Regions from separate parts of the Paractinoplanes abujensis genome, predicted to be linked through region 1. Evidence: riboswitches for the same ligand, from Rfam matches in the RefSeq annotation. Region 1 holds a riboswitch; the other holds the start of a gene.

What was found. A riboswitch is a leader RNA that binds a small molecule or an ion and turns the genes downstream of it on or off. The one in region 1 is predicted to bind cyclic di-AMP.
Region 2: linked by a shared signal. The riboswitch ahead of BKA14_RS01245 (C40 family peptidase) and the one ahead of BKA14_RS22235 (C40 family peptidase) in region 1 are both predicted to bind cyclic di-AMP.

Annotation. Positions count from the first base shown of each region.
Region 1 covers NZ_JACHMF010000001.1:4,921,805-4,936,412, reverse strand. Annotated here, with positions in the region: gene BKA14_RS22245 (type 1 glutamine amidotransferase) at 1-166, opposite strand, end outside; gene BKA14_RS22240 (MurT ligase domain-containing protein) at 156-1,376, opposite strand; cyclic di-AMP (ydaO/yuaA leader) riboswitch at 1,836-2,014, shown strand; gene BKA14_RS22235 (C40 family peptidase) at 2,021-2,839, shown strand; gene mraZ (division/cell wall cluster transcriptional repressor MraZ) at 3,894-4,325, shown strand; gene rsmH (16S rRNA (cytosine(1402)-N(4))-methyltransferase RsmH) at 4,614-5,669, shown strand; gene ftsL (cell division protein FtsL) at 5,666-6,664, shown strand; gene BKA14_RS22215 (peptidoglycan D,D-transpeptidase FtsI family protein) at 6,671-9,022, shown strand; gene BKA14_RS22210 (UDP-N-acetylmuramoyl-L-alanyl-D-glutamate--2,6-diaminopimelate ligase) at 9,077-10,591, shown strand; gene BKA14_RS22205 (UDP-N-acetylmuramoyl-tripeptide--D-alanyl-D-alanine ligase) at 10,588-11,973, shown strand; gene mraY (phospho-N-acetylmuramoyl-pentapeptide-transferase) at 11,970-13,073, shown strand; partial or broken gene BKA14_RS22195 (FtsW/RodA/SpoVE family cell cycle protein) at 13,139-14,591, shown strand; gene murG (undecaprenyldiphospho-muramoylpentapeptide beta-N-acetylglucosaminyltransferase) at 14,512-14,608, shown strand, end outside.
Region 2 covers NZ_JACHMF010000001.1:342,356-356,963, forward strand. Annotated here, with positions in the region: gene BKA14_RS01200 (cytochrome P450 family protein) at 1-134, shown strand, start outside; gene BKA14_RS01205 (hypothetical protein) at 169-516, shown strand; gene BKA14_RS01210 (glycosyltransferase family 2 protein) at 860-1,807, shown strand; gene BKA14_RS01215 (esterase-like activity of phytase family protein) at 1,869-3,041, shown strand; gene BKA14_RS01220 (TetR/AcrR family transcriptional regulator) at 4,234-4,773, shown strand; gene BKA14_RS01225 (HAD family hydrolase) at 4,770-5,447, shown strand; gene BKA14_RS01230 (hypothetical protein) at 5,479-6,057, shown strand; gene BKA14_RS01235 (acyl-CoA synthetase) at 6,054-7,385, shown strand; gene BKA14_RS01240 (Pr6Pr family membrane protein) at 7,391-8,098, shown strand; gene BKA14_RS01245 (C40 family peptidase) at 8,309-8,797, opposite strand; cyclic di-AMP (ydaO/yuaA leader) riboswitch at 8,803-8,952, opposite strand; gene BKA14_RS01250 (hypothetical protein) at 9,809-11,596, shown strand; gene BKA14_RS01255 (DUF6346 domain-containing protein) at 11,647-12,222, opposite strand; gene BKA14_RS01260 (hypothetical protein) at 12,241-13,242, opposite strand; gene BKA14_RS01265 (hypothetical protein) at 13,242-13,547, opposite strand; gene BKA14_RS01270 (YbaB/EbfC family nucleoid-associated protein) at 13,544-13,936, opposite strand.

The sequences.
Region 1 (14,608 bases):
CGGCTGTCGAGGGCATGGGCTGGTCGGAGCGTACGGAATACGTCTCGACGGGGATGCCGCGCATGGCCGCCCGCCGGCCCAGGATCAGCAGGTTGCCCCGGTCCCCGTACGTGGAGAGCAGGTCCGGATAGATCCAGACGATGCGCAGGACGCTCTCAGTTGACACGGTCCAACTCCGCTCGGATGTCCTGGAACGCCGTGTAGTTGGCGATCACCTCGAGGCGGCCCGGCGGCACCGACCGGAGCGCCTCCTCGAAACTCAACACGTGCCGGAAACCGATTCCGTTCACCTCGAGGCGTACGGCGAGGTCGAACGCCCGCTCGCCGGTGATCAGCACCGGCCGGTCGTGCAGGGGCGAGAAATCGACGTCGTAGAGCCACGAGGTGTCGAAACCGTCGGGGTCGCGGGCGTTGATGGAGAGCAGCGTCGGCGCCTGCTCGGCCATGTCGAACGCCTCGAGCCAGCTGGCCGGGTTCTTGGCCAGCAGCAGGCGGATGTTGCGGCCGTCCCGGTCGACCTGCGCGTACCGCCCGGCGATGGAGGCCACCGTGGCCAGCCGGGGGAGCGCCTCGATGGGCCGCACGCCGAACTCGGCCGCCACGGCCAGCGCGGTGGCCGCGTTGCCCAGGTTGACCGTGCCCGGCAGCTGCAGCTTGACCAGGTGCCAGTCGCCGCGGGGGTCGATGACGCCGTCGTCCTCGACGCGCCACTGGGCCTGCGGGCGGCGCAGCGGGCAGCCCGTGCACCACCAGTCGCCGTTGGCCCGCTCGATCGGGTCGCCGCTCTCGGGGCACACCACCGAGTCGTCGGTCCAGCGCTGGCCGGCGCTGAACCAGGTGATGTGCGACGAGCCCCGGGCCGCCCACACGACCATCGGGTCGTCGGCGTTGGCCACCACCGAGATGTCGGGGTGCCCGGCCAGCGCGGTGCGCCACATCTGGGCCATCATCGCGACCTCTTTGGCCCGGTCGAGCTGGTCGCGCGAGAGGTTGAGCAGCGCCACCACGCGCGGGTTGGTCTCGTCGATCACCCGGGCCAGGTAGTGCTCGTCGACCTCGAGCACCGCGAACGGGGTCGAGCCCGCCTTGGCCAGGGCCGAGGTGTGCCCCGTGGGCATGTTGGCGCCGAACGAGTTGGTGGCCACCGGGCCGAGCACGCCCAGGCCGGCCGCCGCCAGCCGGGTCGTGGTGGTCTTGCCGTTGGTGCCGGACACCAGCGCGATCGCGCGCCCGGCGGCCAGGTTGCGCAGCAGATCAGGGTCGATCTTCAGACCGATCCAGCCGCCGATGACCGAGCCGTCGCCGCGCCCGGCGGCCCTGGAGAGTGCGGCCGCCGTCTTCGACACCGACGTCGCGACCTTGGCCCGCAGGGGCATTTTCCCGTCCGTCACGGGAGACGAGCGTACCGGACCCGGCTGTCACGTCGAGTTGCCGAGCATCCGGTTCCGGACACCCGGCCGGCCGTCTCCTCCCCACCCTCCGGCCCAGCCATTTACCAGTGACCATTTTCGCCGGTGAGAAAGGTTTGAACGGCGGAAGAGTGAAATTGCGGTGTGCGTCACCCGAATGGTTCCGAGCAAAAATGTGTTCTGATTCACGCGTAACCTTCGACCCTCGGTAATTCACCAATCACGAGTCGTCATGGCAATTCTTGCCGCCTAGTAACAAATCGGACACTGTCCACTGTGCCAAACACTCTCTGTTACTGAACCGGTTCCCCCAGAGCGCCCGGAATCGGTGTAGCAAGGTCTGGCCGGCAGCACCCGCTGCCTGACTCGCGACGACCTGGCTTACGCCGAGCCCTGCCCCGGGCCGGTCGTCTCGACCACCCGCACCATGAACAACCACAAAGGCATACGGGGGCAGGGACGGGGGAACCATTTCCGGTTCACTCCGCCGCCACCCGCTCCGGTGGCGATCACGGAGAACCTTGGGGTGAAGTCGCTCCGGCGACCGGGCACACCTTCCCGCCCGAACCCGACAGCTAACCTCGCAGGCGTGCCGGAGGGATATCTCTACCGTGCACGAACACAGTTCGAGCCGTGGCCGCCGTTCGCTCGGTGCCGGCGCCATCGCACTGTCTCTGGGTCTCTGCCTCTGCGCAGGCCAGCTGATCGCCCCGTCGCCCGCCAGCGCGGCCCCGATCGTCACCGCGGCGGCTGCCGCCAAGGCGAAGGTCAAGCCGTCGGTCCGCAGCTCCATCTCCACGCGGTCCGTCACCTACGGCGGCAAGATCAAGGTCACCGCGAAGTACATCAACCCGGCCAACGGCAAGGTGATCACTTCGGGGACCGTGCGACTGCAGGCGCTCCGCAAGAGCAAGTGGGTCAACCTGTCGGCCAAGACGCTGGGCAAGAGCGGCAGCGTCACGCTGACCGGCGAGCCGCACGTGAGCGGCGCGGTTCGCGCCTACTACGTGGGCACGCCGACCTACAAGGCGGCGGCCGGCGGCAAGTTCTCGGTGACCGTCAAGCCGAAGTCGGCCCCCGCTCGCACCAAGATCATCAACGAGGCGAAGAAGCACGTCGGCTCGCTGTACAAGTACGGCGCGTCCGGCCCCTCCCGCTTCGACTGCTCGGGCTACACCATGTGGGTCTACAAGAAGGCAGTCGGCAAGAGCCTGCCCCACAAGGCCAACTCGCAGCAGAAGTACGGCAAGTCGGTCGCCAAGGGCAGCAAGCAGATCGGCGACCTGATCATCTTCCGTAACGGCTCGTACGGTTACCACGCCGGCATCTACGCCGGCAGCGGCTACATGTACGACTCCCCGCACACCGGCGCGCGGGTGTCGAAGCGCAAGATGATCGGCTCGAACTACGTGGTTCGCCGTCTGGTCTGACGCCGAGCCTGACTCAGCGGGACGTGTCCGGTTCGGGCGCGTCCCGCTGTCACGCCACGTCGGCTTTCTCCCGTACGCGTCCGGCCCGGCAGTCCCGAGCTGCCGTTCCTCGCGCCGGGTGACCCGCCACGTTTCCCCCATCCCGGTCGCTCATCCCCGCTGCCCACCTGCTGCGGCCGGACCGCACCCCAGCGCCACCCCATCCCCGGAACGCCGGGCCGCCCCACGCGGCCCGGCGTTTCTTCACGTCCGGTCCCGCTCTAACCGCGCCCGGCCGGGCCCGTTCTGCCAACGCCCAGCCTGCTCTGTCCGCGGCCGGTCTGGTCCGCTCTGCGTGCGCCCGGTCCGGCCGACGCCTCCCTGTCCTGCGCCGCTTCCGCTTCCTGGCGGCCTTGGCCACCCCGGCCGCGCCCTCCCGTTCCGTGCTGCCCAAGCTCCGCCGCCAGCCGTGCCGTCCGCCGGCCGTGCCGCCGTGCCGCCCGCCGGCTCTGCTGTGCCGCCGGGCCGCCACCTATATATAGGGCCCTCGCCTTACACCCGAAGCCCCTTGATCAGGGCGTTGTCCACAGTCCGGGGTTGTCCACAGGGCCGCGCCCCAAGATCCACGATTTTGACCACAATCTGCGGTGGCGGTGGGCCCCCTGGGAGGGCGGGTCAGGGGTGGGGCGAGTCAGGGGTGGGCGAGTCAGGGGTCGGCGACCAGCAGGGCATCGCCCCTTCGTCCTCCACTTTCCTCCCCCGTGGGGGTTGACATCGTGGCCGTCTGGGATGTTTGGGCGTGTTTGGGATGGTTCTTGACAGGGGCCCCGGGAGGATGTCGGAAACCGGACGTGGTTGATCATGCTTGGCCCCTCCACTTCGCACCCACCTCGTTGAGCTGCGGTTTCGTCTGCGAATGGGGTTCGCGACCCCGCTCATTCGGCTTGCGGGTGGAGGGAAGTGGAGTAGAGTGGAGCGCAGTGGCAGGGCCGAAAAGTCGAACCAGACCTGAGGGGCCTGCCGGCCCGAGTTGACAGGCGGACCGCGAACCGCCCGGGGCAGGGGGTAGGGGCCGATGTTTCTCGGCACGCATACTCCGCGCCTCGACGACAAGGGGCGGCTGATCCTTCCGGCGAAGTTCCGTGATGAGCTGGCGGGAGGTGTCGTGATCACCAAGGGGCAAGAGCGCTGCTTGTATGTGTTCCCGATGCCGGAGTTCCAGCGCATCGCCGGTCAGCTGCGTGAGGCGCCGGTCACCAACAAGGCGGCCCGGGCTTACAGCCGGGTCTTCTTCGCCAGCGCGCACGACGAGGTCCCGGACAAGCAGGGGCGGGTCACCATCCCCGGCCATCTGCGGGAGTACGCGGCCCTCGATCGCGAGCTCGTCGTCATCGGCGCGAGCACGCGTGTGGAGATCTGGGACAAGCAGTCCTGGGAGGACTACCTCGCGGCGAGCGAAGACGAGTTCGCCGACATCGAGGAGGGGGTGCTGCCCGGCGGACTGTAGGCACGGCACTCGACTGGGCCCGCGAAGGCCCGGACGCTGCCGCTTCCGTACTGCGAGATCTCCAGCCGCTCCCGCTCCTGGCGCCTCTTCCCCGGCGCCAGGCGCGTGTCCGGCCAAGGGCGAGCCCGATTGGCAACGGGCACGAGCGGATGGGGATCTGGCGGTACGGGCGGGCGTCCGGGAAATGCCGCGGAACGGGTGACGTACGCGGGCGTCGGCACAAACAACCGGCAGGTCGGTGCCGGGCAGGGCGCGCGGGACAGTCGGGGTGGGGCGATGGGGGTCGTTATGGGGGAGCTTCGCGGCACGCACGTGCCGGTGCTGCTCGAGCGCTGCCTCGAGCTGCTCGACCCCGCTCTCCGGCTGCCGGGCGCCGTGCACGTCGACTTCACGCTGGGCCTGGGCGGTCACGCCGAGGCGGTTCTGGAGCGCTATCCGGACGTGGTCCTGGTCGGACTTGACCGCGACACCGAGGCGCTGGCGCACTCGCGGCACCGGCTCGCGCGGTTCGGTGAGCGGGTCAAGCTGGTGCACGCCGTCTACGACGAGCTGCCCCGCGTGCTCGGCGAGCTGGACCTGGCCGGGTTCCACAGCGGACTGTTCGACCTGGGTGTCTCGTCGTTGCAGCTGGACGAGGCGGACCGCGGTTTTGCGTACGCGCAGGACGCCCCGCTCGACATGCGGATGGACCAGACCTCGGGCATCACCGCCGAGCAGGTCGTCAACGAGTACGAGCCGGGCGAGCTGGTCCGGATTCTGCGGCAGTACGGCGAGGAGAAGTTCGCGCAGCGGGTCGTGTCGTCGATCGTGCGCGAGCGGCAGAGGGGCCGGATCACGTCCACGGCGCGACTGTCCGAGCTGGTCAAGGAGTCGATCCCGGCCGCCGCGCGACGAACGGGTGGAAATCCCGCGAAAAGAACGTTTCAGGCGCTACGTATTGAGGTAAATGGCGAACTCGCCACGCTCGAAGCCGCCGTGCCGGAGGCTTTGGACGCCTTGGCCCCGAAAGGGCGCCTTGTGGTGATGAGCTACCAATCTTTGGAGGACCGGATCGTCAAGCGTGCCCTCACCGCGAGGTCGCGCAGCACCGGGCCGGTCGACCTGCCGGTCGAGCTGCCCGGGACGGGTCCGACGCTGCGGCTGCTGACAAGGGGGTCGGAGCCGCCCAGCGAGCAGGAGGTCGCGGCCAACCCGCGAGCGGCTTCGGTGAAGCTGCGCGCGGTCGAGCGCATCGACCAGGCAACACCCGGGGCCGCCCGCGAACGGCCCCGATTGACTACAACGCACGGGGGACAAGGGCGGTTACGCCCGGGGGAACGCGAAGAGGGGGAGGGGAAAGCATGAGCGAGCGCACCTACGCGCCGCGGTCGGGGGGCCGGACCGCGGACGAGCAGCGTCCGGCCACCGGGCGGCGCCAGCCGGGGTCGAGCCGCGATGCGGACGCCCCGGGAAGTGCCGGCCGGGGGGCGCGGCAGTTCGCCGGAGCGGAGGACGGCGGAGCTCGCCGGTCCGACACGCGCCGGTCAGGGACACGGAGCAAGGAAGAGAAGCGGACGCCGGCCGAGGCGCGCCGCGAGCGGGACGAGCGCCGCGCGACGCGTGACGACCGGCCGGGCCGCGACACCCGTACGGGCCGTGACGAGCGGACGAGCCGTGACGAGCGGGCGGGCCGCACGACCCGCGAGCCGGTCGCGCGGGCCAAGACTCGCACCACCGAGGGCGCGCGGGCCAAGACGCGTACCACCGAGGGCGTGCGGCCCAAGACCCGCAACACCGACGCCGTACGTGCAAAGACGCGCACGGCAGAGGGTGCACGGGGTCGCAGGGTCGAGGCCCCGGTCGACGGTGCGGCCGCGCTGCAGCTCGAGGTGACCGCCGCCGAGCCGCTGCGGACGACGGGTGAGGTGCCCGCCGCGCCGCGGCTGCGCGTCGCTCCGCCGCCACCGATCCACGGTGGACCGCGAGCGCCGTTCGTGGCGGGCGTGATCGGCGTGGTGATCGTCGGGGTGCTCGGCATCCTGCTGATCAACACGAAGACCAACGAGAACTCGTTCCGCATCGCCGACCTGCAGAAGCAGAACACCGCGCTGGAGAATCAGCGGCAGGATCTGGACAACCAGCTGGTCGAGGCGTCGAGCATCGGCAATCTGGACGCCGCGGCCCGCCGGCTCGGCCTGGTGCGGGCCGACATCCGGGAAGTGGCCAAGCTGCGGCTGCCCGACGGCAAGATCATCCAGGTGCCGAAGCCGGTGCAGGGCCAGCCGTCGATCACCCAGCCCGACGCGGCGACCGACAAGGGCGGCGGGAACATCTCGCCCGCCGACGGCACGGGGCGGTAGCCACCGATGCCGCCGCGAGCCGACGACACTCCACCGCGCCGGGGCGCTCAGCCCCGGCGTGGCACGTCTCGTGACGTCTCCGCCGAGGGTGACGAGGCGCCGAAGCCGAGCCGGGGGTTCGGCGGTATCGGTGACGCGCGGGCCTACACCCCGCGCGGACGCACCGTGGCCGAGCGTGATCAGCGCACCCGTTCGCCGCGGGCCGGGCGCACGTCCGACCCGTTCCGTCCGGCGTTGCAGGTGCTCGACGGCGGTCAGCCGCCGCGCCGGGGCCGGCCCGCCGTGGACGAGCCGTCCGACCGGGTGGGGAAGAGGACACCCGAGCGGAAGACCCCGGAGAAGAAGCAGCCGCCGCGCAGCCGCCGGCCCGAGCCCGAGGACGACGACGAGGACGACATCCGTCCCGTACGGCGGACGAGCGGGCGCATCGTGGCCGACCGCGAGCGGGTCCGCACGACCGCGGCCAAGCCGGGCCGCACGACCGCGGCCAAGCCGGGCCGTACGGGACGTCCGACGGCCTCACCCCGTACGGGAAAAGCGGCCGGACCACGACGGACGGTGAGCGGACCGCGGGTCGACCGGGCCGTCCGCGCGGTCGCGCCCGAGCCGCCCCGCCTGGCCAACAGCACTCGGCGGCTGCGGGTCGGCGCCGTCGTCGCGCTGTCCCTGTTCGCGATGATCGGCATCCGGCTTGTGGTGCTGCAGGTGGCGTCGTCCCCCGAGGACGCGCAACGCCTGGTCGCGCTGCGTAAGGACCGTCTGGCCGAGGTGCGTCTGCCCGCCCCGCGCGGCAGCATCTTCGACCGCGAGGGCGCCGTGCTCGCGCACAGCGTGAAGGCCCGGTTCGTGGCCGCCGACCCCGGGCTGATCAAGGACCCGGTCAACACCGCGGCCATCCTCAGCCCGATGATCGGCGTGGCCCAGTCCGAGCTGGTGCCGCTGATGACACCGCACAAGCGGCCCGACGGCCTCGACGCCCGCTTCGAGTTCCTGAAGCAGGGTGTCGACATCTCGGTCGGCGACCGGATCAAGGCCATGGAGCTGCCCGGCATCGTGGTCAAGGAGGACGAGCGGCGCGACGTGCCGAACGCCGACCTCGCGGCTAACCTGATCGGGTTCACCGGCGCCGACAACTCCGGCCTGGAGGGTCTCGAGGCCCGGTACGACTCGCTGCTGCGCGGCACCGACGGCGAGCGTCAGTTCGAGATCGGCAAGGGCGACCTGAACAAGCCCATCCCGGGCGGGTTCGAGAAGTACACGGAGCCCCAGCCGGGCACGTCGCTGCAGCTCACGATCGACAGCAAGCTGCAGTACGAGGTGCAGCGGATTCTGGCCAAGGAGAGCAAGCGGACCAAGGCCACCATGGCCGGCGCCGTGGTGATCGACGTGAAGACCGGCGAGGTGCTGGCCCAGGCGAGCTACCCGATGTACAACGCGGCCAAGCCCGGCGACTACAAGCCGACCGAGCGTGAGGACGCGCCGAGCAGCGTCGTGGCCGACCCCGGTTCGGTGCACAAGGCGTTCATCTTCGGGGCGGCGCTGCAGGAGGGGCTGATCTCGGACGACTCGGTGCTGACCATCGGCCCGGCCGTGGAACGCGGCGGATACCGCTTCCAGGACGGTCACATGCAGAAGAAGGGCACCAAGATGACGATGCCCGGCCTGCTGGCGCTGTCGTCCAACGTCGGGACCATCCTCATCGCGGAGCGGCTGGGCAAGGAGAAGGTCGTCGAGTACCAGCGCAAGTTCGGGCTGGGCCGATCGACCAACGAGGGCATGCCGGGTGAGGCCGAAGGCCGCATCCTGGCCCCGGAGGAGTGGAGTGGCTCGGCGTACGGCTCGGTGCCGATCGGCATGAGCGTGGACGCGACACTGGTGCAGATGGCGGCCGGCTATGCGGCGATCGCGAACGACGGCGTGTACATCCAGCCCCGCCTGATCAAGTCGATGATCTCGGGCCGGGACGGCGAGGTCACCGAGGCCGCCCCGCCCGCGACGCACAAGGTGCTCGACCCGGGCGTGGCGGCGCAGCTGCGCAGCTGGATGGAGTCCGTGGTCGACAACAAGGGCGCGACCGGAACCCAGGCGGCCGTCCCGGCGTACCGGGTGGCCGGCAAGACCGGCACGGGCAAGCGGCTCATCGACGGGCAGTACACCAGCGCCAACTACGGCTCGTTCATCGGGATGGCCCCGGCCGAGAACCCGCGTTTCGTCATCGCGGTGTCGGCCGACGTGCCGGTGGGCACCGGCGGCGACGTGGCCGCACCGGCCTTCTCGGAGATGATGTCGTACGCGTTGCTGCACTACCGGGTGCCGCCGTCCTCGACGCCGGCGCCGAAGTTCAAGATCCATCCATGACCCTCTGCATGGCGTTTTCCGCGCGGGGCCGGGCACGGGGTAGGGTCTGACGCCGTGTCCGGCATTCCCCGTCCCGCAACTGTTGCCCCGTATCGTCTGGCCCGGTTGGCGGCGCTGTTGCCGGCGACCCTGAGCGGCGCGGACGTCGAGGTCACGGGCGTCACGCACGACAGCCGGGCGGTGCGCCCGGGCGATCTCTACGCGGCGCTGCCCGGCGCCCACCGGCACGGTGCCGAGTTCGCCGGCGACGTCGCCGCGTCCGGTGCGGCCGCCGTGCTCACCGACGCCGGCGGGCACGCCGCGGCCACCGCGGCCGGGCTGCCGGTGCTGGTGGCCGACGACCCGCGGGCGGTGCTCGGCACGGCCGCGGCCGCGATCTACGGCGACCCCTCGGGCCGGCTCACGATGATCGGGATCACCGGCACCGCGGGCAAGACCTCGACGGCATATCTGGTGGAGTCGGGCCTGCGCGCGGCCGGGCGGACCACCGGGCTGATCGGCACGGTCGAGACCCGCATCGGCGACCTCGTCGTGCCCAGCGTGCGCACCACCCCCGAGGCCACCGACCTGCACGCGATCCTGGCCGCGGGCCTCGAGCGCGGGGTCGAGGCCGTGGTGATGGAGGTGTCCAGCCACGCCCTCGCGGTCGGCCGGGTCGGCGGCATCGGCTTCACCGTCGGCGGCTACACCAACTTCGGCCTCGACCACCTCGACTTCCACGCCGACGCCGACGACTACTTCGCGGCCAAGGCCAAGCTGTTCGACGGGCGCAGCCGGTTCGAGGTGCTCAACCTCGACGACGCGGCGCTGCGCCCGCTGTTCAAGCCGGCCACGATCAGCTACTCGGCGGCCGGGGATCCGGCGGCCACGTGGTGGGCCTCCGACGTGCGGCCCTCCGAGTTCGGCCAGCGGTTCGTCGCGCACGGCCCGGGGGTCGAGGTCGAGGCGGGCGTGGCGCTGCCCGGGCGGCACAACGTGGCCAACGCCCTGCTGGCCCTGGCCGCGCTGGTGGCCGCGGGCGTCGATGCGCGCACGGCGGCCGGCGGCATCGCGGCCTGCCCCGGGGTGCCGGGACGGCTCGAGCAGGTGACCGCCCCGGGCGAGGTGCTGGGCGTGGTCGACTACGCGCACAAGCCCGACGCGATCGTGGCCGCCCTGGCCGCGCTGCGCGAACTGGCCACCGGGCGCGGCGGCCGGGTGATCGGCCTGATCGGGGCCGGGGGCGACCGCGACAAGGGCAAGCGCCCGCTGATGGGCGCGGCCGCGGCCCGCGGAGCCGACCTGGTGATCGTCACCGACGACAACCCCCGCACCGAGGACCCCGCGGCCGTCCGCGCGGCGGTGCGGGCCGGTGCCGAGGAGGCCGGGTCGGGTGCGAAGATCATCGAGGTTCCCGGCCGGCGGGCCGCGATCGACGAGGCCGTACGGCTGGCCGGCCCGGGCGACGTGATCGCGTTGCTGGGCAAGGGACACGAGCGGGGCCAGGAGGTGGACGGCCAGATGTTGCCGTTCGACGACCGCATCGAGCTCGCCGAGGCGCTGACCGCCGCGGCCGGGGGTATTTCGTGATTCGTCTGACGCTGGGGGAGATCGCGGAGATCACCGGCGGCCGCGTCGTGCACGCGGAGCCGGGGCTCGAGGTCACCGGGGGAGTGGAGTACGACTCCCGCAAGATCGGCCCGGGTGGCCTGTTCGTCGCGTTCGAGGGCGAGAAGGCCGACGGCCACGAGTTCGCGGGCACCGCGGTCGCGGCCGGGGCCGCCGCCGTGCTGAGCACCCGCGACACCGGGCAGCCGGGCGTGGTCGTCGAGGAGCCGCTGCAGGCGCTGGCGGCGCTGGCCCGGGTGGTGGTCACGCGGCTGGACAACCTCACGGTCGTGGGGCTGACCGGGTCGTCGGGCAAGACCACGACCAAGGACTACATCGGTCAGTTGCTGTCCCGGGTCGGGCCGACGATCGCGCCCGCCGGGTCGCTCAACAACGAGCTGGGCTTTCCGTACACGGTGCTGCAGGCCGGTGCGGACACCCGGTTCCTGGTGCTCGAGATGGGGGCCCGGGGGATCGGGCACATCCGCTACCTGACCGAGATCGCCCGGCCGTCGATCGGCGCGGTGCTCAACGTCGGGGCGGCCCACATCGGCGAGTTCGGCTCGGTCGAGGGCACCGCGCGGGCCAAGGGCGAGCTGGTCGAGGCACTCCCGGATGCGGGAGTGGCGGTGCTCAACGCCGATGACCCGCTGGTGGCCGGGATGGCGCCACGCACCCGCGCTCGCGTTTGTCTCGTTGGCGAATCTGACATTTCTGAATTGCGGGCCTCCGACGTCAGCGTCGACGCTCAGGGCCGGGCCTCCTACACGCTCCACCACGATGGCCGGGACGTGCGCGTCGTGCTCGCCGTCGCGGGGCGTCACCAGGTCGCGAACACCCTCGCGGCGGCGGCCGTGGCCCTCTCGGCCGGCCTGCCGTTCGACGACCTGGCCTCCGCCCTGGGCGAGGTCGGCATCGTCTCCGGCCGCCGCATGGACGTCTTCACCCGCCCCGACGGCGCGACGGTGATCGACGACTCGTACAACGCCAACCCGTCGTCGACGGCGGCCGCCCTGCAGGCGCTCGCCGCGATGGCCGGCGGGCGCCGCACCACCGCCGTGCTCGGCTACATGGCCGAGCTCGGCGAGCACGAGCGTTCCGGTCACGAGGAGGTCGGCCGGCTCGCCGCCGGGCTCGGCGTGGACCGGCTGATCGTGGTCGGCGCCGAGGCCGCCCCGATCGCGACCGGCGCCGAGACGGCCGAGGGCTGGACGGGCGAGGCGGTCGTCGTGCCCGATCAGGCCGCCGCCACCGAGATCCTGGCCGGTGACCTCGGCCGCGACGACGTCGTGCTGGTCAAGGGTTCCCGCTACCGCACGTGGGACGTGGTGGACGCGCTGCGCCCCGAGGAGGTTCGCCCGTGAGGGCAGTCATCGTCGCGGCCGCGGTCGCGTTCATCATCTCGCTGTTCGGCACACCGATCGCGATCCGGGTCTTCACGGCGCTCAAGGCCGGCCAGCCGATCCGCACCCTCGGGCCGGCGACCCACCAGGGCAAGAAGGGCACCCCCACGATGGGTGGGGTCGCCTTCATCATCGCCACGGTCTTCGCGTACGTGGCGGGGCACATCGCCCTGACGACGCTGCCCGAGCGGCAGATCGCGCAGGAGTCGCCGACCATGACGGCGCTGGTCCTGCTCGGCTTGTTCGTGTTCTGCGGCGTGGTCGGCTTCCTGGACGACTTCCTCAAGGTGCGCCGGCGCAACTCCGACGGCCTGAGCGCCAAGGGCAAGCTGCTCGGCCAGTTGCTCGTCGGCGGCGCGTTCGCGGTCGTGGCGCTCTACGTGCCCAGCACCAACGGCGAGACCGTGGCCAGCGAGAAGATCTCCTTCATCCGCGACATCGACCTGCTGGACGTGGGCAAGGTCGGCTCGGTCATGGTCTTCGTGTTCGTCATCATGGCCATGTCGAACGGCGTGAACCTGACCGACGGTCTCGACGGCCTGGCCACCGGCGCCTCGATCCTCGTGCTGGGGGCGTACGCGCTGATCGGTTTCTGGCAGTACCGCCACTGGTGCGGCGACTCGGACTACGCCCGGGTCAACGACTACTGCTACCAGGTGCGCGACCCGCTGGAGATCGCGATGATCGCCGCCGCGGCGGCCGCCGCCTGTGTGGGCTTCCTGTGGTGGAACACGTCCCCGGCCCGCATCTTCATGGGCGACACCGGTGCGCTCGGGCTGGGCGGCCTGATCGGTGGTCTGGCCGTGGCCACCCGGACCACGCTGCTGTCGGTCATCATCGGCGGCCTGTTCGTGATCATCACGATGTCCGTGGTCATCCAGATCATCTCGTTCAAGACCACCGGCAAGCGGGTCTTCCGGATGTCGCCGCTGCAGCACCACTTCGAGCTGGCCGGGTGGAGCGAGGTCAACATCGTCGTCCGGTTCTGGATCGTCGCCGGCATCTGCGTCGCCATCGGCTTGGGACTGTTCTATTCAGACTTCCTCGCCGTCATGGGATAGATATCTCTCGCGACACGCCAAGCGCCATCCGGACCTTGGCGTGTCGCCGGGACGAAGATGAGTGAATGGCGGATCGGACCGAGCAGGAACCCCGCCCGTCACTGAGCCGGCAGCTGCTGCCCGCCGTGCACGGGATGCTGGCGCGCCCGCTCTCCTCGTACTACCTGCTGCTCGCGTGCTCCGGTCTGCTGCTGCTGATCGGTCTGACCATGGTCTTCTCGGCGACCAGCGTGAAGGCGTACGCGGAGAACGGCAACGCCTTCAGCGCGATCGCCAACCAGGCCGTCTTCGCGCTGCTGGGGCTGTTCGCCTTCTGGGTCTGCCAGCGCCTGCCCGCCGGCACGCTGCGCGACCTCGGCAAGGTCGTGCTCGGCCTGGCCGTCGTGCTGCTGATCATCCTCGACCTGCTCGGGGCGCTGGCCTCGGTCGGCCTGCTGAGCTCGCCCCGGATCGGCCCGGTGCACGCCGAACTGCTCTGGCTCTACTTCGGCCCGATCGGTCTGCAGCCCGCCGAGTTCGCCAAGCTCGGCATGGTGCTCTGGGGAGCCGACGTGATCGCCCGCAAGGGCCCGGCGCTGGGGCACTGGAAGGAGCTGTCGCGCCCGCTGTTCCCGGTCGTCGGGCTGCTGTTCGTGCTGGTCGGCTATAACGACCTGGGCTCCATGCTGGTGCTGCTGGCGCTCATCGTCGGCCTGCTGTGGGCGGCCGGCATCCGCCTGCGGATCTTCGCCGCGCTCGGCGTGCTCGGCCTGGCCGGCATCAGCCTGCTGATCGCGGCCGCGTCCGGCGGCGCCGGTTCGGGCCAGGCCGGTGAGGAGAACTACCGGCTCGCCCGGCTCACCAACTTCCTGCAGCCGATCGACCAGTGCGACCTCGCCGGGCCTTGCTATCAGCTGATCCAGGCCCGCTCGGCGATCTTCGAGGGCGGCTGGTTCGGGGTCGGCCTGGGCAAGGGCGCGCTCAAGTGGAACTGGCTGCCCATGGCCGACAACGACTTCATCTTCGCGGTGGTCGCCGAGGAACTGGGCGTGGTCGGCTGCGCGGTCATCCTGGTGCTGTTCTCGGTGCTGGCCTACACCGGTTTCCGGATCGCCCGGCGCTCGCAGGACCCGTTCCGCCGGCTGGCCGCGGCCGCGATCACCACCTGGCTGGTCTCCCAGGCCGTGATCAACATGGGCGGGGTGACCGGCACGCTGCCCATCACCGGCCTGCCGCTGCCCTTCATCTCCGCAGGTGGCAGCGCCCTTGTCGTGACCATGGCGGCGATCGGGATGCTGGCCTCCTTCGCCCGCGCCGAACCGCAGGCGTCACTTGCCCTGAACGCGCGTCCGCCCGCGAGATGGGTACGGCTAGTCTGGGCCCCGCTGCCGCCGCTTCCCCCTTCGCGGCGGCCCAGCCCCGCCGTCCGGGAGACCGCGGGGGCAGAGAGGAGACGGTGATGGGTTCGCTGCGGTCGGTCGTGCTCGCCGGGGGAGGCACCGGTGGTCACATCTATCCGCTGCTGGCCTTCGCCGACGCGGTCAAACGGCACTTCC
Region 2 (14,608 bases), 4.6 Mb from region 1:
AGGCGCAGATCGCCTTCACCGCGCTGACCGCCTCGTGCCCGGATCTGTGGCTGGCCGTCGACGAGTCCGAGCTGGCCTGGCGCCCCGGTCTGCTGCTGCGCGGGCTGTTCACCCTGCCCGTGACCCCCGGGTGAGCCGGGTTTCGGCGGGTTTGGCAAGCTTTCCGGCGTGGAAGCACTCCGGCTGATCCTGCTCTTCGTCCACCTGATCGGGTTCGCGCTGCTGCTCGGCGGGGCGATCACCCAGTTCCTGTCCGGCAAGTTCCGGATCAACCCGGCAGTGCTGTGGGGCTCGATCATCCAGCTGGTGTCGGGCCTCGGGCTGGCCGCCCCACTGCGCGGCGGAGGCGACGCGGAACCGAGCCCGGTCAAGCTGGGCGTCAAGCTGCTGCTGGCCGTCCTGATCTTCATCATGGTCTTCTTCTCGCGCAAGCGCGCGGACGTCAACAAGGGCCATTTCATCGGCATCATCACGCTCACCCTGGCCAACGCCGCGGTCGCCGTCTTCTGGCGCTGAGCCGTCACGCTTCGTGTCCGGCCGGACATTGCGTGATGCCGACTCCGGACGGCGTTCCTGGATTCAGGCCGAGGGCTGATTCAATCCCGCCCGTGACTCGCGCGACAAAGCGCGCCGAACGGATGATCAGCCCTCAGCCGTTCGCCTCCGAATTCGTTGCGGCAAAAAGCTTTCGGGCGCCGTCCTGCCCATAATTGTCCGCTTCGTTTTCCGGCCAGAAACAATTGTTCTCGAACTCTAAATAGGCCCCGGCTGCTCTCTTATGCAATTCATAGATTCCCTGTGTAGGGTCCCGCAAGCCAGTTGATCAACTGGCTTTCACGCCCTCATGGAGCGCCCTGTCATGACCGAGAGCATCGACGCCAGCGTCGTCATCCCCACGCACAGCGAACGCCGCTGGGCGTCGTTGCGCCGTACGGTCACCTCCGCGCAGCACCAGAAAACAGCCCCGGCCGAGATCATCGTCGTGGTCGACCACAACCCCGACCTGTTCGAGCGGGTCAAAGCCGAATTCCCCGGCGTCACGGTGCTCGAGAACACGTCGCTGCGCGGGGCTTCCGGCAACCGCAACACCGGCGCCTTCCACTCCCGGTCCGAGCTGATCGCCTTCCTCGACGACGACACCGTCGCCCACCCCACCTGGCTCGGCAACCTGGCCCGCCCGTTCGTCAACCCGGCAGTGGTCGGCGCGGGCGGCCTCATCGTCCCGGCGTGGGAACGCACCCGGCCCAGCTGGATGCCCGACGAGCTGCTCTGGACCGTCGGCGTCTCGTACGCGGGAATGCCCACCTCGGTCGCCGAGATCCGCAACGTCTGGTCGGCCAGCATGATGGTCCGCCGCGAAGCCTTCGGAAAAGTCGGCGGATTCCGCGTCGGCTTCGGCAAGCTCGGCGACCAGAACCGTCCCGAGGACACCGAGCTCTGCCTGCGGATCAGCGCCGAGACCGGCGGCCACTGGATGTACGTGCCCGATTCGGTCATCGAGCACGACGTGCCCCTGGACCGTTCCACCTTCCGCTTTTTCCTGCGCCGCTGCTACGCCGAGGGACGCGGCAAAGTGCAGATGGCCGGCCTGCTGCCGCGGGACCAGAAGCTCGGCGCCGAGCAGGACTACATCCGGCGGACGCTGCCCCGCGCGGTCGCCCGCAACCTCAAGGCGGCCACGCTGGGCCGCGGCGGCTTCCACGCCCTGCGCGCCGCCACCGTGATCGCCGCCGTGGCCGCGGCCGGGTTCGGCGGTGGCGTCGAGACGATCTCCACCCTCGGCGAGTCCGAGGCCGCCACCCGCTGACCTGCATCCGGTCAGCCATTCGTCGCCGCCGATTAACCCGGGGTCCTTAACGTCCGGGCTCATGCGAAAGATCGCCGTCATCGGCCTGCTCGCCCTCACCGCGACACTGGTGGGAACCCCCTCGTACGCGGGCGGCAGCCACGTCACCAAGCCCACCCTCACCGGCTGGGCCGCGCTGCCCGCCGGCACGTTCGTCGCGGGCAGCGAGCCCTCCGGCGCGCTCGTCACCGGCAACCTCAACGGCTTCACCGCGCCCTTCGCCGACCAGCCGATCCAAGGTTTCTCCGGCATCGTCGACAACGGCGACGGCACCTTCGACGTGCTCTCCGACAACGGCTACGGCAACCAGGCCAACTCGGGCGACTTCCTGCTGCGCGTGCAGAAGCTGGCCCCCTCGTTCCGCACCGGGACCGTGGACGTGCTCGGCGGCATCACGCTGACCGACCCCGACACCAAGGTCCCGTGGAAGCTGACCCGAGCCGACCGGGTGCTGACCGGAGCCGACTTCGACCCCGAGTCGATCGTGCGGGCGGCCGACGGCACGTACTGGATCGGCGACGAATTCGGCCCCTACCTGCTGCACTTCGACCGCGCGGGCCGGCTGCTGGACGCGCCGGTCGCGCTGCCGGGCGTGATCGCGCCCGAAACCGCCGCCCGGACGGGGGAAACCGCCACCGCCCGCAGCAGCAAAGGCTTCGAAGGCCTGGCCCTGGCCCCCGACGGCCGGCACCTGTACGCGCTGCTCGAAGGCACGGTGACCGGCGACCCGGCCGGCTCGCTGCGCCTCAACGAGTTCGACCTTCGTACGCGGTCCTACACCGGCCGGCGCTGGGCCTACCAGCTCGACAACCCCGACTTCGCCATCGGCGACGCCATCACCATCGCTAACGGCCGCTTCCTGATCATCGAGCGTGACAACGGCCAGGGCGCCACCGCCGTCACCAAGAAAATCTACGAAGCGACCGCCCGCGGTTCCGTGCTGGACAAGCGCCTGGTTGTCGACCTGATGAACGTGTCCAACCCCCGCAAACTCGGCGGTTTCGGCACGACCTTCACGTTCCCCTTCCAGACGATCGAAGACGTCGTCATCCTCGACGACCGCACGATCGCCGTCCTCAACGACAACAACTTCCCGTTCTCCACCGGCCGCAGCGCCACCGCCGCCGACAACAACGAGTGGATCACGATCGGCCTGCCCCGGTCGCTCCGCCCTGACAAGCGCCTCCTGCCTTAGGTTGCGCTCCCTTTTCCGTACGGGCTGACACGGGCCGCTGATCGCACTCCACCCGGCTTTCAGCGGCCCGTGGCCGTCAAGCTCCCCAGAGCCCGACCTCCCGCGGGGCCGGCGTTCTCGTGCCGGCGTTCGCCCGCACCAGCGCGGCCCCGCTCGCCCGACCGTTCGCCCGCACCCGCGTCGCGCCGCCGCCGCTCCGCGCCGCTCGCCTGCGCTACGCCGTCCAAGCCGCTCACACCGCGTCGCTCGCCCGATCCGCGCGGCGCCCGCCGCGCCCGCCGCGCCCAGGCCGCTCGTCCGCCCCGTCACGCCGCTCGCCCGTGCCGCGTCGCTTGTCCGGTCCGCGCCGCGCCCGCCGCGGCCAGGCCGCTCACGCCGCGTCGCTCGTCCGGTCCGCGCCGCGCCCGCCGCGCCCGCCGCGCTCAAGCCGCTCATACCGCGTCGCTCGCCCGATCCGCGCCGCGCCCGCCGCGCCCAGGCCGTTCGTCCGCCCGTCACGCCGCTCGCCCGTGCCGCGTCGCTCGCCCAAGCCACGCGTTGGCTCATGCCGTGTGTCGTCCGCACCGCGTCTGTTCACCCCATGTCGTTCGCTCACATCCCGTGGCAGAAATCGACGGCCTAGCCTCCTAGGATGCCCTAGAGGCGGTGCGAAACTTGGTTGGGACCGTGGGCGAGCCCGGCGACGTCCGCAAGCCAAATACCGTTTCTCGCATCCGGAGGCCCCCGAGCCGCACCTCCGCCGGTATCCGGAGACGAATACCACTCGGCACGGCGCGACGCTTCCACGGAACCCCATCCACGGCAAGCGTCGCCCCAGTGTTCTCTCCCGGAGCGAACCGTTCGCGTCCGCCGTCGGCAGCACACACCCCGTACGGGCGTCGCGATCGTCGGATTTGCCGCCTGTGCAACAAATCCCCACCCCGATCAACCCGCGGCGCCGTGGCCACTTTGTCCGGAGTGGAGGACCCGTCAGGCGGTGTGATGAAGAAATTTCTCGAGGGTTTTACCGTCCCGGATTGTGATCGTTCCGCAGGTAGTGGAAACGGTGTCTCCGTTCGACCTGTCTTTGTCTAAAGTGGAGTGATAACTCCGTTACAAAGGGGACGCTAGGCTGATGATCGGTCAGTCGGCTGTTAATGCGACATAAGGGACGGGGGCAGATATGACCGCGCGGGCGCCGCGTGCTGATGCTGTGCGGAATCGGTCGAGAGTGCTGGCCGCGGCCGAGCAGGTTTTCGTGGCGCGGGGCACAACGGTGTCGACCGAGGAAGTGGCCCGCGCGGCCGGCGTCGGCATCGGCACGGTCTTCCGCCACTTCCCGACCAAGGCCGCCCTGATCGAGGCGGTCTTCCGCGAGCGCCTGCGCCGGTTCGCCGAGGAAGCCGAGCAGCTGGCCGAGTCCGACGACCCGGGCACCGCGATCTGGACGTTCCTGACCCGCATCGCCGAGGTCGCCGCGGGCAAACAGGCGTGGGCCGACGCCTTCTCCGCGGCCGAGCTGCACGACGCGTTCACCCCCGCCCGTGAGCAGCTCCCGCGCACCCTCGGCGCCCTGCTGGAGCGGGCGCAGGCGGTCGACGTCATCCGCCGCGACGTCACGGTCCCCGAGTTGACCGCCCTGATGCTTGCCGTCTCGCGCGTGCCCGACCAGTCCGCCGAGGGCGCCCCCCTGCGAGCCCGCGTCCTGACCATCGTCTTCGACGGCCTGCGCCCCCCACGCCCGGCGTCGTGAAGGCGGTTCTCTGGGACTTCGAGGGCACGCTGGCCCATCGCCCCGGCATGTGGAGCGCGTGCCTGCTCGACTGCCTGGCCGAGGCCTCGGGCGAGCCGTCGCCGCTGAGCGTGGCGGAGCTCCGTCCGCACCTGCGGTCCGGCTTCCCGTGGCACGAGCACGATCGGCCGCATCACCACCTGGCCGACCCGGATGCGTGGTGGGCTTCCCTGCAGGGCGTTCTCGGCAACGCCCTGATCGCCGCGGGCGTACGGCCTGACCTCGCACAAGCCGCGGCGAAGCTGATGCGGCACCGTTTCACCGATCCCCGCCGATGGAGGGTTTTCTCCGACACGGTCGTCAGCCTCGACCGGCTCCACCGAGCGGGCTGGACCAATGTGATCGTCAGCAACCACGTCCCGGAGCTCGACCGCCTGGTCGCTGACCTGGGTCTGTCCGACGTGATCGACGAGGTCTTCAGCTCGGCCCTGGTCGGGTGGGAGAAGCCGCACCCCCGGTTCTTCGACCACGTGCTCGACCGCTTGAAGCGACCCTCACCGGTGTGGATGGTGGGCGACAACCCGGTGGCGGACATCGCCGGAGCCCGTGCGGCCGGCATCCCTGCCCTCCTGGTCGACCCGGCCGCCCCCACCGGCCCTCACCTCCGTGACGTAGCCACCACGATCCTGCGCTGACCGGTGGCCCCCGGGTGGCTAGGGTGGGGGCGTGGGTCCGTTGCGTGTTGCCTGGGTGGACGAGCAGTACGACCGGGAGAACGCGGGCCTGGGGCGCAGCCGCTTTGCCGAGCACGTGTGGGTGCACGCCAAGGAGTTCGACGACTGCTGGGGTGACATCTCGCCTGTCGGGTTCGCCTGTGTGGCCTGGCGGCTGGCGACCGCGCCGCATCTCGACCCGGGGTTCGTACGGCTGCATCGGCGGGTGCTCAGAGCCGAGCTGAGGCGCAACTCGTGGGACGGCTCCCTCACCGCCGCCGTCGACCTGGTCGCGCCGTGGCCGGGGGAGCTGAGCAGTCCGAGGAGCTGGACCCAGGATCGGGGCTGGCGCGGCTGGCCCGAGACGTTCGGCCAGTTCCTGGCGCCGTCGCAGGAGGAGCTGGCCCGCATCCCGCACGCCCGCTCGATGCTGGTGGTCGAGGCGCCGCTGACGTTCGCCGGCCTGCCGGCACTGCCCGACAGTCCCGGTCCGGAGCTGCCCGAGCTGGCCGAACGCGCCGTCACCGTGCTGGTCCGCGAACTCAACGACTTGTTGTCGCCGATGGTCACACGGTTGGAGGCCGCCCGATGAGCCGGTTGCTCGGTGCGCTGCACCATGCGGATGATCAAGCTGACGCCGTACGGGCGCAAGGGGTTGGACTGTCGCGGCAGGAGCTGCTGGGCCGGGCCGCGGCGGTGGCCGGCGGCATCGCGGGGCGGCGGATGGTGGCCGTGGAGGCGACGCCCACTCTCGACACCGTGGTGGCGATCACCGGGGCGTTGCTGGCCGGGGTGCCGGTGGTGCCGATCCCGCCCGACGCGGGGGAGCTGGAGCGGGCGCACATCCTGCGCGACTCGGGCGCCGAGCTGATCGACGCAGTGCCGCGGGCCGTGAGCACCGATGTTCCCGCCGAGCCGGATCCCGTACGGCCGGGGCTGGTGCTCTACACCAGTGGCACGACGGGCGCCCCGAAAGGGGTCGTGATCTCGCGGGCAGCGCTGGCGGCCGACCTGGACGCGCTGGCCGCGGTCTGGCAGTGGACACCGGACGACACGCTCGTGCACGGGTTGCCGCTGTTCCACGTGCACGGCCTGGTGCTGGGGGTGCTCGGGCCGCTGCGCGTCGGTTCCCGGCTGGTGCACACCGGAAAACCCACCCCGCAGGCGTACGCGGCGGCGGCCGGGACGCTGTATTTCGGCGTGCCCACCGTCTGGTCGCGGATCTGTGCCGCCCCCACCGAGGCCCGCGCGCTCGGCCGGGCCCGTCTGCTCGTCTCCGGCAGCGCACCCCTGCCGGTGCCGGTGTTCGAGCAGCTGCGCGAGTTGACCGGTCAGGCCCCGGTCGAGCGCTACGGCATGACGGAAACGCTGATCACGGTGAGCGCGCACGCCGACGGGGAACGCCGCGCCGGTCACGTCGGCCGGCCCGTGCCCGGGGTCGAGACGCGGCTGGTCGACGACACCGGCACACCCCTGGCGCCCGGCCCCGAGATCGGGCATCTGCAGGTGCGCGGGGCGACGCTGTTCGACGGCTACCTGCATCACGGCCGGCCCGAGCGCGACGGCTGGTTCGAGACCGGTGACGTGGCCACGATCGGCGCGGACGGGTGGCACCGGATCGTCGGGCGCGCCTCCACCGACCTGATCAAGACCGGGGGCTACCGGGTCGGCGCGGGTGAGGTCGAGGACGCGTTGCTGCTGCATCCCGCGGTCCGCGAGGCCGCCGTCGTCGGCTCCCCACACCCCGACCTGGGGGAGCAGATCACCGCGTACGTGGTCGCGGACGGGACGACGGAGCGCGAACTGATCGATTTCGTCGCCGCCGGCCTGTCCGTGCACAAACGTCCGCGCGTGGTGCACCTGGTCGACGGCCTGCCCCGCAACGCCATGGGCAAGGTGCAGAAGGCCGCACTACGGTAGGCGCGATGAGAGTTTGGCTGACTCCGCAGTTCTGGCTGCGGCTGCTGATCGTCGGCTCGGGCCTGGCCGGCCTGCTGATCGGTGATCACCGCATCGTGTATTACACGTGCCAGAGCAACCTGATCACGCTGGGCTATTTCGGCGCGGTCCTGTATTGGATGGTGCGTCGCGGCACGACCGGCCCCGCCGCACCCCGGCTGCGCGGCGCGGTCACCCTGTGGATCGTCATCACCGGCCTGATCTCGCACTTCATGCTGCAGAACGGCGCGAACCCGCTGCCCGGCCTGGCCGTGGCCGATCCCGCGAGCCGCGTCACCAACTGGTCGATGTTCCTGGTTCACTACGCCGTGCCGCTGCTGGTCCTCACCGACTGGGTGCTGTTCGGCCCCCGCCGTGTCTCCCCGTGGCGCGACCTGGGCCTGTGGATCCTGTTCCCCCTGGCGTACGGCGTGACGTCGGTGACCCGCGCCATCCTGTTCCCCACGGTCAGCGTCCGCTATCCGTATTTCTTCCTCGACCCCACGACCCACGGCTACGACTGGGTGGCCGGCCAGTTCGCCGAGCTCGCCGTGATCTTCGCCGTCCTCGGGGCCGCGCTGCTCGGCGTCGACCGCCTGGCGGCTCGCCTGGCACGCCCCGCTGAGGATTCCCCGGTTGTCCACAATCCCGAGCCGTCCACAGGCACCCCCGCCAAGATCGGCCCCACCCGGTAAAATCTGCGGTGGGTCGGGGGTCCCCCGGTGGGGTGGGTTGGCACACCGGAGTTGATCAAGAGGGCGCCGTTGACCTGGACGACTGCCGGCCCCAGGCCGGTCGACGACCAATCGTGATCGCTGACCGCGGCGGAGGCGGCCCGCCCGGAAACCGGGCAGAGCCGACACCGTCAAGTGGTTGCTGTCCGGGAGGTCCGGGAGGTCACCGGATCAGCCGGCGACCCGCCCGTAGCGAACCTGCTTCCAGTTCCAGATCTTGGCCAGCTTGACCCGGTCACCAGGCTTCGGGGCATGCCACACCTGACCCGCCCCCGCATAGACGGCCACGTGGTAGGCCCGGCTCCCCGAAACCCAGAAGACCAGGTCACCCGGCCGCACCGCGGCACCCGTGATCTTTTTGGCCGCGCGGTACTGAGCCTGCGCCGTGCGGGGCAGGGCGACGTGGGCCTTGGCGTAGGCGTACCCGGTCAGGCCCGAGCAGTCGAACGCGTTGGGACCGCGCGACCCGTACCTGTAGGGCTTGCCTCGCTGGGCCCGGGCGGCCGCGACGACCGCGTTGCCACGCGCGGCCAGGGCGGCCGACGCGGCGGCAGCCGGAGAGACGTGAGCGGCCTGGGCCGGGGCGACGAGCAGGGTGGCCGACATCAGCGCGGCCGCGGCCGGCACGAGCAGGCGGCGCAGCTTCGTGGAGACAGACAAGACGATCCTCGGTCCTTCAACCGCCTGCGAGGTTAGCTGTCGGATTAGGCCTGAAGGCGGCCCGTCGCGTGAGGCGACCTCACCCCTAGCCGGCGCTCGGGCCGGCGTTCTGGTTCCCCCGTTCCCGCCCACTGAAGTTCCGTCGATGACAGGTCGGGCCGTCCCGTGGTGGGCGGGACTCGGCGTCCCGGGGCGGCCTGGCTTGTGCCCCGCTCGGGGCACGCAGGCAACGATCGGCCGGGTCGGGCCATCCGCCATGTTTCGCAGCCGCCCCAGAAAACTCGCTGGTCACACATCGGAATCCGCGTCCGATGTCGCTCCGGACACCCAGGACGAGCCGTGGTCAACCGGCGTCATTTCGGGCCGCCGGTCCGGTGACCCTCATCACCCAACTTGTCGGCCGGACAGGCGGCGGCGGGGGATCCGGCACCTGAGCCGCACCCCGTCGCGACTACGCGCAGCAACCTAAGGCATCTCTTAGGTAGCTGTTGACTTTGGACGGCGCTCACGAAAGATTGCGTCGGAATCGAGGGAGGTGCGGCGTGCGGTGACACGTTCGTGGCGGCAGGGTCTCTACAAGGGATGATCGACCGGTGACGACCCGGAAGATCGTTCGTTGGATCCAGGCGAGCCGTTACGCCCAGCAATGTCGGACTTGCCGGAATGTGCTGATGAGCCAAACCCGCTGATAGGGCCGTACCCTCCGCAAACGGCTTTTCGATGGTCAAGCCGGACACGTCGCCGATCATCAAGCGAGGCCCCTGCATGCCGACCCCGTGCTCCCGCCGCCCACCCCGGACGTATCCTGCATTCTCCGGAGCGGCCGCCGCCCTGACCGCCCTCGCGGTCATCGCGGTCCCCACCGAAGCGCACGCCGCTATGCCCGCTACCTCGCACGGACCCTCCGGCGAAGCGGTCGTCGCGGTGCCCGCCGGCACGCACGGACGAGCTGACGAATGTGAAGGGGCCCGCTTCACAGCCACCGCCCGGGCTGCCCTCGCGAAGATCACCGTGCTCGATGCCGGTGTGCTGCGCCCCGACCTGCCCGCGCTGACCGACGTGCGGCTCGCCTCGGCCCGGGGCGACGTCGACAGCGAACGCAGCCCTCACCGTACGGTCGCCACCGGCCGCTACGCCGACGCCGAACTGCTCGGGCTGCGGGTCCCCGGCGCCCCACGGGCGGGCACGGGTGCCGAGAGCCGCGCGCCCTCCGGCCCCGGCCCGGCCGAGACCGACGCCCCAGCCCGAACCGGAAGCGGCCCGTCCCCCACGCCCAACCAGCCCGCCGCCGATCCGGCGCCCGAGATCGGGAATCCCGAGCCCGGCCGGCAGACAGCCAACTCCGGACCTCGCGCGGCCACCTCCGAGCACCGCGCGGCCACCTCCGAGCACCGCGCGGCCACTTCTGGGCGTCGCGCAGACACCGGGCAGCGCGTGGACAACTCTGGGCGGCGCGTGGACAACTTCGAGCATCGCGCGGCCACTTCTGGGCGTCGCGCAGACACCGGGCAGCGCGTGGACAACTCTGGGCGGCGCGTGGACAACTTCGAGCATCGCGCGGCCACTTCTGGGCGTCGCGCAGACACCGGGCAGCGCGTGGACAACTCTGGGCGGCGCGTGGACAACTTCGAGCATCGCGCGGCCACTTCTGGGCGTCGCGCAGACACCGGGCAGCGCGTGGACAGCTCCGAGCAGCGCGCGGCCACCTCTGGACAGCGCGCGGACAGCTCCGAGCACCGCGCGGCCACCTCCGGGCAGCGCGTGGACACCTTTGAGCAGCGCGCGGCCACCTCTGGGCAACGCGTGGACGCCTTCGGGCAACGCGCGGACAAGAACGGGCACCGCGTAGGCGACAAAGGGCTGGTCGGTGTCAACGCCGGCGGTCTGGCCACCATCCGGCTGGGTAAGTCGACCGCTGACGCGCGCTGGGAAGAGGCGTACCGCTGCGGTGGGACGGGACCGCTCACCCGCAGCGCCACGATGCTCGCCGGTGCGCAGTTGTTGGGCGGGGGCGGCACCATCCCGGCGATCCGCGCGATGCGTCCGGCCGGAGCCGGCGAGCCCACCAGCTTGCTGAAGCTGGGCCCCACCGGCTCCGCCCGGAGCGGCACCGACCTCGTACGCAAAAAGGGTCGTCTCGCCGTGACCGCGGGCGCCGGGGTGGCCCTGTCCGATGTGACGCTGTTCGCCGGCACCCCGCAGCAGGTGTCGATCAAGGTCGTCACGCAGCCCGCGCTGACCGTCACCGCGACCGGCTTTCCCGCCCACGACGAGGTCGATTATCGCCCGGCTGTGCTCGAGGTGACCGCGGCGGGCCGGCCGGCCGCCACCCTCGACGCGCGGGACGCCGGCGTCGGGGTCGAGCTGCTGGGTGGTCTCACGTCGTCGTCGCTGCTGACGGCCAAGATCTCGCTGGGCTCAGTCCGTCAGGACAAGACCGGAGACGCCGTACGGGCGGAGGCCGCGGCAGTGCGCGTCGAGGTCATGACGGGCGGCGCGCACCTGCTCGACGTCGCGCTCGGCCACCTGTACGCCGAGGCGTCCGCCCCGCCGCTGCTGACCGTCCCGATCCGGCCGAGGCTCAGAACGTTCGAGAAGCCCGCCGCCCCGGCCGAAGCCACTGCCGCGGCGACGGCTCCGCCGGTGGCCCCTGCCGTCGCACGGCCGTCACCCCGTACGGGGGCAAGCTTTTTGGCTTTGACCGGCGCGAACATCGCCGCCGCGGCCGGTGGGGGACTGCTGCTGATCCTGCTCGGTGTGGCCGCCGTGGCCTTGACCCGCCGCAGCCGGCGCCGCTGAACCGGACCCGGGGAGGACGCGGCGGCGCTGTCCCGGCAGCGCCGCCGCTTCTAACGTTTGCGGCGGAACGACGCCCGGACGATCATCACGATGAGGAACACGGGGACCAGCGCGAGGAAACCCAGCCCGTAGCCGATCCAGCGCAGCCACGGCCGGTAGTCGTCGTCGGCCCGGGCCAGTTGCTGGCTCTGCCGGTACCGCCCGGCGTCGCCGACCTCGATCACCTTGCCGATGTCGTCCGAAGTGAACACGGCGGACACCGTCATCCGCGTCTGCTGACCGTCGTTCCAGTCGAACGACGCCGTGCACGCGTCCCAGTAGCCGAAGCCCTTGGTGCTGATCGGCCCGTGCTGCACACACGAGAGGACGGTGGCTTTTCCCGTACGGGTGGTGTCGTCCATGCTCCGCCCGGCCAGCCGGGACAGCGTCACCGCCGACCCGGTCAGCGCCAGTGCGATCACGACGGTCACGATCATGAACAGGGCGGACCGGAGCGTGCTGCCCTCACGACGCTCGACGACCGGCGGCGGGGCGGCGGCCGCCCGGGCCTCCTCCGCGTCGAGTTCGGCCTCGCGGGCCCGGATCTGGGCGAGGCGGTCGGTGATCCGGTCGTTCTGCGGGTCCACGGGACGGCTCCTCGGGGCTCAGAGCGGAAGATCGATGGGCGTCGGTGTGGGGTTGTCGCCGTTGAGGGTATCGCCCGTCGACCCGGAGTTCTGGGCCCCGTTCGTCTTCGGGGCGGCCTTGGCGGTCTCCTGGATCACCTTGTCGACTGTGCCGTAGACGTTCTTGTGCCCCTCGCTGATCAGGTCGTAGGCGGTCTTGAAGCCGCTGCGGCCCGTGCCCCCCGCGGTGCCGATCGCCTCGATCCGGAACGCCTCCAGCCGCAGGACGTTACGGCTGGACTGGCCGATCTGCTGCAGGATGCCGTCCATCTGCTTGGTGAACACGCCCAGCTTCTTGATCGCCGCGAACAGCTGCTTGAGCAGGTTGAGCACCTTCGTGCTGCATTCGGCGACCAGGATCGCGACTTCGGCGGCGACCTTGGGGATGAGCACGACGGTCAAGGCCTGGATGGCCTTGGAGATGCAGGCGCCGATCACTTCGGACACGATGTCGCGGATCGTGTTGCGCACGACACCGACCATCGCCCCGACGATCGTGCTCGTCCGGCCCATGAAATCGGCGACCTGGCCCATCGCCTGGATCGACTCCGCGTGGGTGCGGGCCATCGCGCGATAGGCCTCGGCCGACTTCGCGGCCCATGCGGCGGTGCTGTTCTTGACCTCGGCCACGAAGAAGTCGGTGGCCTCGTAGATCCGCTGCTCGATGTTGCGCCACGTCTGCGCGTGCGCCTCGATCGCCTTGGGGTCGCCGCACAGCTTGTCGAGCGGCTCCCGCAAGCAGCTCACGTGCTCCATCAGCCAGCCCACGCCGGCCGCGAACACCGCCTGCAGCGGATCCATGACCGCGCCCAGCAGCCCCAGGGCGCCCGCGACGGCGTTGCCGCCCACGGTCATCCAGTCGCCGTCCTTGATCCCGTCGACGATGCCGCCCGCCGACTCGAACAGGCCCGCACCCTCGTACGACTTGGTCTCGCCCTCGGCGGCGATGAGGCTCCCGCGGGTCAGCGCCGTGTCGCTCATCAGTTGCCCGCCTTGAAACGCCCGGCCACGTTGCTGTCGGTCATGTCGGCGTCGTCGGACACCGCGCGCAGCAGCTCGGCCACGTGGGCGGTCGCGTCGGCCCCGGTCTTGAGCTCCTGCAACGCGAAGTCCTGCAGCGGCTGGATGAACGGCAGCGCGAGCGGGCTGCACAGGATGCCGTACACCTCGTCGTGCATGTCGATGTACTCGGCGCCGGAGCTGGCCTCGTCACACATCCGGGCGGCCTCGTCGACCATCTTGGCGTGCGCGCGCAGTGCCGCGGAATCGATGTAGACGTCGCTCATCGGCGGCGCTCCTCGGTCTCGTCGTCCTCGGGTGGCGGGGGGAACTGCTCGGCGTACGCCCCGCCGATGAAGTTCGCGGTGTCCGAGCCCGGGCCGTAGATGCCGGTCACGAGCTCGGTCATCCGCTCAGCCAGGCGGGCCTGGGCGCGGCGGCTGGTTTCGAGGATAAGCTCGGCAAGCTCGCCGGGTGAGAGACGCAGGGCCCGATCGGTCAGGGTGAGGGCGGCCAGCCCGCCCGACTGGTCGACGGTGACCACGACCTCGCCGCCGCGCGACTCGGCGGCGGCCCGGGTGTCCTGCATGCGCCGGCTCAGCTCGGTCGTCATGGCGGTCTGCTGTTCGACCTTGCGTTCCCAGTCGACCAGGAAGTCCTCGGGATCGAGCGGCACGGGCTACCCTTCGTCGTCAACGTCTGGTGATCGAGTCCCGCATCGTAACGAACGATTACCGACGGCGATGTCCCCTGATGCGAGGACCGACCGTATCCAGCCGCAACAAGCCACCGCGAACAGCCCGCCGGCAGTCTGACCGCTCACATGTCAGCACGGAGCCGTTGCGGCGAGGCGGTGTCAGCTCCGCCTGCATCTAACATTCCAGCCGATCGGCACCGCCCCGCCGTGGCGGCCGCACCAGGCAGCGTCTGGCATCTGACATTCCAGCTCGGGGCCGGGGTGCTTCCGTGCCTGACGCTGCCCCGGTTGGCTTGGTCTTGTCGGGTTGGTTACTTACGTACGGTGGCATCTGACATTCCAGTTGGCGGGCGTGGTGCCTCTGTGCCTGACGCTGGTCGGTTGGCTTGGTCGTCTCGGGTTGTTGCTTATGTGCGGTGGCATCTGACATTCCAGTTGGCGGCCGTGGTGCTTCCGTGCCTGACGCTGGTCGGTTGGCTTGGTCGTCTCGGGTTGTCGCTTATGTGCGGTGGCATCTGACATTCCAGCTGGCGGCCGTACTGCTTCTGTGCCTGACGCTGGTCGGTTGGCCGGGTCGTCTCGGGTTGGCTGCTCACGTGCGGTGGCATCTGACATATCAGCGTGCGGCGGGACGACTGGCGACTCAAGCGA